Rhizobium rhizoryzae: one gene and its partner. The protein of the gene in region 1 binds, or shares a complex with, the protein of each later gene. Links are inferred from orthologs where the notes say so. Each region holds a gene or a part of one and is shown on either strand. Other genes may lie near its edges.

Region 1 (3,140 bases):
GAGGACCGGCGGGCGTCATTGGGGTTGGCCGGCGAATGGGAGGAGGAGGTCGCCAGGCCATTTCGACGATCGCATGGGAGGAGGAGAAGCGATCAGTCGAAGCACTTGGGCTCAAGGCCCGTTGTTGAACAATCTTATACGCGGAGGCTGATGGATTGTGCAGTGCGATATGCGTATAGAAGGCATGCCTCAGATGCATGGCAGAGTGAATTCCCGGGAATGCGGGCTTCCTGATACTCGAGGAGATGGAAACCGTCGAAATCTGGGGGTTTGGCGCGATCACCACGATCTCTGTCATTTTTCCTTTGCGTGGCAGAAAAACGGTTGTTATAGAGACGCGCGCTCCGGAAGGCCTCTGCGAGGATTTTCGACGCGGTTTTGGGGCGCGGGTATGGTGAAATTGGTAGACACGCCAGATTTAGGTTCTGGTGCCGCAAGGCGTGGGAGTTCAAGTCTCTCTACCCGCACCAAAAAGATCGCGCAGTCTGTCGCCGGAAGCTCGTTGGCTTGCCGGCGCATGAGACCCCAGCGCAACGAGATTGCATAAAAGCCACGACCGGCGAGACCGGCGTCGTGCTCATGAAACCACGGCAGTGTGAGCACCGCCGCATGAATATGAAGGTATGACAATGCAGGTTATCGAAACGCTCGCTGAAGGGCTGAAGCGCGAAATCAAGGTCGTGATCCCGGCCAAGGACATGGAACAGCAGATGAACGAGCGCCTGGCTGATGCCAAGGACAAGGTTCGTATCAACGGCTTCCGTCCGGGCAAGGTGCCGGTTGCTCACCTGAAGAAGATGTACGGCAAGTCGATCATGGCCGAGCTGGTCAACGAGATCGTTCGCGACCGTCCCAGCGCGATTCTTTCTGAGCGCGGCGAAAAGTCTGCGACCCAGCCAAGCATCAAGATGACTGAGGACGAGGCAGAAGCCGAGAAGATCCTCTCCGCTCAGGCCGACCTGGAATTCACGCTTTCCTACGAAGTCATTCCGCCGATCGAACTTCAGCCGACCAAGGGTATCAAGGTCACGCGCGAAGTGGTCGAAGTTTCGGAAGACGAAGTCAACGAACAGATCGAGAAGATTGCCGAAAGCGCTCGCTCCTTTGAAAAGAAGGACGGTGCTGCTGAGAACGGCGATCGCGTAACCATGAACTACCTCGGCAAGGTCGACGGCGTCGCATTCGACGGTGGCGCTGCCGAAGATGCCGATCTGGTTCTCGGTTCCAACCGGTTCATCCCGGGCTTCGAAGACCAGCTCGTAGGCGTCAAGGCCGGCGATGAAAAGACAATTTCGGTTACCTTCCCGTCGGAATACCCGGCTGCCAACCTTGCTGGCAAGGAAGCAACCTTCGACATCACCGTGAAGGAAGTTGCTGCTCCGTCCGCCATCGAACTTAACGATGAACTGGCTTCCAAGCTGGGTGTCGAATCCCTCGAAAAGCTCAAGGAAATCGTTCGGGGCCAGATCGAAGGCCAGTACGGCAACGTAACGCGCCAGAAGGTCAAGCGTCAGATCCTCGACCAGCTGGACGAGCAGTACAAGTTCGAAACACCTGCTTCGCTGGTTGATGCCGAGTTCGAAAACATCTGGCGTCAGATCAACACCGATCTGGCTCAGTCGGGCAAGACCTTCGCCGACGAAGACACGACGGAAGAGGAAGCTCGTGAAGAATATCGCAAGCTTGCCGAGCGCCGCGTCCGTCTGGGTCTGGTTCTCTCCGAACTGGGCGAAAAGGCTGGCGTTGAAGTGACCGAAGAGGAAATGCAGCGCGCGCTTTACGCACAGCTTCAGCAGTTCCCTGGCCAGCAGCGCGAAATCCTCGATTACTTCCGCAACACGCCGGGTGCAGCTGCTTCGCTCCGCGCTCCGATCTTCGAAGAAAAGGTGATCGACCAGCTCTTGAGCGAGATCGACGTAACGGACAAGACCGTTTCCAAGGAAGAGCTTCTGGCTGACGACGAAGAAGACGCTGAAGGCGCTTCCAAGGCCGACAAGAAGAAGGCTGCTCCGAAGAAGAAGGCTGCCAAGGCTGAAGCTTCTGAAGGCGCTGAGGGCGAAGAAGCTCCGGCTCCGAAGAAGAAGGCCGCGGCCAAGAAGAAGGCTGCCGAAGGCGACGCAGAGTAATCCGCGCCTCGCAGGTTTAGAATTTGAACAGTCCCCGGTGGCAACGCCGGGGATTTTTCGTTTTGGGTTCTCGCTCACGATCAATGTGGCAGTACTTGTCGCAGAAGCCTGCAGTTGGTTCTGCCAGCAACCGCGCATGCAGCCACCGGTGAGGTCAATGTCGGCACATTCGCGCCTATGCGAGCTGATCTTATTCGAATAAATTGGAAGAAAGTGCGGACCGAAGAACGGGGCTCACCAACTCATGATGAGTAGGGGGTCCGCGAGCCCCTGACCGACGTCATGTCGGCTTCGCCTTGATAGCGTCTCGGTTTGACGCTTCTCAAGTATCGATTAACTTTCCCGCAGCCAAAGCTGACTGGTTTCTTAAGGAAAGGTAAAAGCCTGTCCCAATCCGGCGCATACAGTCTTCGATCAACCAACCGAACTCCCAGGCTTCTTGAAGAAGAGTAGTCTCTTCGCCCTGTTCACCGGGATTTCGATTGGATTTGTAGGGGTTTTCTGACTGGTGAGACCCGAGGATGCGAGCCCGTGAGCCGCGTTCCTGACAGTCGAGGATTGATTCGAGATTCATTCGCGTATCCTACAGAGCGCCGAGCATCCGTATGGATGCTCACTGGCTCTCCCATTCCTTCCAGACGCCTGCTGCCCAGTCCGAGACCGAATCGGGCAGACACATCGGCGTCGCAGTGCGTGCTTCTATGGAACCTGTTAACCAATCACAAGTGTGATTTATCAAGATCAAGCTTTGTCATTCGTTAGACAAAGCCTAGACGAATCAATGAGTTCATGTTCCCGCGCCATTTGCTGAAATGCGGAACAATCGAGCGGTCTGGTGATTTGGTCTTATGGAGATAAAGGCACGAACATGACTCGATTTTGCTTCAGATTTCGCGATGAGGCGGGCCAGGAGACGGAAGACGTTGAACTGGAGCTTCCGTCCTGCCGCGCGGCGGTCAGAGAGGCGTCGCGCATCCTCGTCGATGTTGCGCGTGACGAAATTCGCGACAGAAG
Region 2 (3,066 bases), 560 kb from region 1 along the record:
AGGGCTTCCCGTACTGCCGTATCATCGTCAGGGGCTCGGAGCAGGATGTGAAGTTCGATTCCTTCACTTTCCTTGGCCTCGTATCCTTTGCCGACAATGATGAAGACCATTGGCTTATCGGAATTGTTGTCGTTATCTGGTTCCGTGATCATGTGGCAAACCTCCAGCACGGGTCAATTGAGCGAGTCGTCTTCGCATTACAGTGATGAGTGGCTGATTACCACGGCCATTCGCATGTGTATTGGTTATTCACCTTAACGAATAAATTATCGGTTCTATTCGGGGATATTGGGCGCTCCAACCCGTGAATCCAGGGGCTTCCGGGGTAAATACCGATTTCGGCCTTGACGTCTACAGGGTAAAACAGTAAACGCCCCGCATCGGAAGCGATGTGAAGCTTACCCGTTGAGGACGACTCGTTCGCAACATGGCTTCAAGCAAGGTTCCATAACGCACGTTGAAGACACGAATTTGCACGCATGACGCAGGTGATGCGTCCTCTGCCTTGGGTGGTCAATCCGGAATTTCGGGTCGGCCACGTTTTGTGCATGTGGAAATGTGCGCGGGGCCGGACACGGTGTGAGATTGGCCCGCGAGGGTCTTGAAACAATTATTGTAAGGGATGGGTATATGCCTACCGTAAACCAGCTGATCCGCAAGCCTCGCCAGGCACAGGTTAAGCGCAACAAGGTTCCTGCTCTGCAGGAAAATCCACAGAAGCGTGGCGTTTGCACTCGCGTTTATACAACGACCCCGAAGAAGCCTAACTCGGCTCTGCGTAAGGTTGCCAAGATCCGTCTGACCAATGGCTTCGAAGTCATCGGCTACATCCCGGGTGAAGGCCATAACCTCCAGGAGCACTCTGTCGTCATGATCCGTGGCGGCCGCGTAAAGGACTTGCCAGGTGTGCGTTACCACATCATCCGCGGTGTTCTCGATACGCAGGGCGTGAAGAACCGCAAGCAGCGTCGCTCCAAGTACGGCGCGAAGCGTCCTAAGTAATCAATTCAGTCAGCGGCGCCACGCGAGGTCCTCCGCGTACTAGGGCGTTCAGCCAGATAAAGAGACAGAAGTATGTCAAGACGTCATAAAGCAGAAAAGCGTGAGATCAATCCGGATCCAAAGTTCGGCGATCTGGTTGTCACGAAGTTCATGAATGCCATCATGTTGCATGGCAAGAAGTCTGTTGCCGAAACCATCGTCTACGGTGCGTTCGATGCAGTCCAGGGAAAGTCGAAGCAGGAGCCCCTGCAGGTTTTCCATCAGGCGCTGGAGAATGTTGCTCCGCACGTAGAAGTTCGTTCGCGCCGCGTTGGTGGTGCAACGTATCAGGTTCCGGTTGACGTACGTCCCGAGCGCCGTCAGGCGCTGGCAATTCGCTGGCTGATCGCTGCTGCGCGCAAGCGCAATGAAACGACCATGGTTGACCGTCTGTCGGGCGAACTGCTCGACGCAGCAAACAACCGTGGTAGCGCCGTTAAGAAGCGTGAAGACACTCACAAGATGGCCGACGCGAACCGCGCGTTCTCGCATTACCGTTGGTAATCTTCATCCGATCGAAGTTCGAAAGGCAGTCCTATGGCTCGCGAGTATAAAATCGAAGACTACCGAAATTTCGGTATTATGGCGCACATCGACGCCGGCAAGACCACGACCACCGAGCGTATCCTGTATTACACCGGTAAGTCGCACAAGATCGGCGAAGTTCACGACGGCGCCGCGACCATGGACTGGATGGAGCAGGAGCAGGAGCGTGGTATCACCATCACGTCTGCAGCGACGACCACCTTCTGGAAGGGTCGTGATGGCAAGATGCGTCGGTTCAACATCATCGACACGCCCGGACACGTTGACTTCACGATCGAAGTAGAACGTTCTCTGCGCGTTCTCGACGGTGCGATCGCTCTCCTCGATGCCAACGCTGGCGTTGAGCCGCAGACGGAAACTGTTTGGCGTCAGGCTGAAAAGTACAACGTCCCGCGGATGATCTTCTGCAACAAGATGGACAAGACCGGCGCTGACTTCTATCGCTCGGTTGAAATGATCAAGACTCGTCTTGGCGCGACGGCAGTTGTCATGCAGCTCCCGATCGGTGCTGAAACCGAGTTCAAGGGCGTTGTCGACCTGATCGAGATGAATGCTCTCGTATGGCGCGACGAATCTCTCGGCGCTCAGTGGGACGTCGTTGAGATTCCGGACGATCTGAAGGACAAGGCTGCTGAATATCGCGAAAAGCTGATCGAGACTGTTGTCGAGATCGACGAAGAAGCGATGGAAGCCTACCTGAACGGCGAGATGCCTGACAACGACAAGATCCGCGAACTCGTTCGTCGCGGTACGATCGACGTCAAGTTCCATCCAATGTTCTGCGGTACCGCGTTCAAGAACAAGGGCGTTCAGCCTCTTCTCGACGCCGTTGTCGACTACCTTCCTTCGCCGCTCGACATTCCGGCGATCAAGGGCATCGACTTCAAGACGGAAGCTGAAATCGAGCGTCATGCAGATGACTCCGAGCCGCTTTCTATGCTTGCGTTCAAGATCATGAACGACCCCTTCGTCGGTTCGCTGACGTTTGCTCGTATTTACTCCGGCAAGCTCGAAAAGGGTTCGTCGGTTATCAACACGGTCAAGGACAAGCGTGAGCGTGTCGGTCGTATGCTCCAGATGCATTCGAACAGCCGCGAAGACATCGAAGAAGCCTTCGCGGGCGACATCGTTGCGCTTGCTGGTCTGAAGGAAACCACAACGGGTGATACGCTTTGCGATCCGTTGAAGCCGGTTATCCTTGAGCGCATGGAATTCCCCGAGCCGGTCATCCAGATCGCGATCGAGCCGAAGTCCAAGGGCGACCAGGAAAAGATGGGCCTGGCCCTGAACCGTCTGGCAGCAGAAGATCCGTCCTTCCGCGTCAAGACAGACCAGGAATCCGGTCAGACCATCATTGCAGGCATGGGCGAACTTCACCTCGACATCATCGTCGACCGTATGCGTCGCGAATTCAAGGTTGAAGCCAACGTTGGCGCTCCGCAGGTTGCTTACCGTGAAACCATCACGCGTCAGCACGAA

What was found.
Region 2: the proteins of tig (region 1) and rpsG are in contact, whole or in part, in a crystal structure (PDB 3GTY), measured with the Thermotoga maritima proteins. The link is inferred for Rhizobium rhizoryzae from one-to-one orthologs. Residues at the interface, in WP_004081061.1 of Thermotoga maritima: Glu122, Val124, Val129, Leu130, Tyr133, Glu188, Gly259, Ile262, Tyr263, Glu266, Ser270, Glu273, Gln274, Glu277, Arg308, Gln311, Ile312, Ser315, Tyr316, Glu325, Arg329, Arg336, Leu363, Phe366, Trp367, Arg373, Leu377, Arg381, Leu384, Glu387; in WP_004081843.1 of Thermotoga maritima: Lys34, Lys52, Lys55, Glu59, Arg62, Gln63, Glu66, Asn67, Lys69, Val71, Arg95, Ala109, Lys110, Lys111, Gly112, Arg113, Pro114, Glu117, Glu121, Ile124, Ala125, Tyr127, Asn128, Asn129, Thr130, Gly131, Lys135, Asp139, Arg142, Met143.

Annotation. Positions count from the first base shown.
Region 1 is NZ_CP049250.1:2,312,537-2,315,676, forward strand. Bases 58-2,877 are described here. They hold tig (trigger factor), read left to right. Parts: upstream 58-629; coding sequence 630-2,126; downstream 2,127-2,877. Other genes in these bases: G6N80_RS17025 (CrpP-related protein), read right to left, coding at 2,449-2,700. Outside these bases: G6N80_RS17030 (DUF6894 family protein), read left to right, coding at 2,995-3,140. UniProt on the Bacillus subtilis protein: Involved in protein export. Acts as a chaperone by maintaining the newly synthesized protein in an open conformation. Functions as a peptidyl-prolyl cis-trans isomerase.
Region 2 is NZ_CP049250.1:2,875,187-2,878,252, reverse strand. Bases 64-2,809 are described here. They hold rpsG (30S ribosomal protein S7), read left to right. Parts: upstream 64-1,074; coding sequence 1,075-1,545; downstream 1,546-2,809. Other genes in these bases: fusA (elongation factor G), read left to right, coding at 1,579-2,809; rpsL (30S ribosomal protein S12), read left to right, coding at 631-1,002; G6N80_RS19790 (hypothetical protein), read right to left, coding at 64-152. In the rest of the region: more of G6N80_RS19790, read right to left, coding at 1-63; more of fusA, read left to right, coding at 2,810-3,066.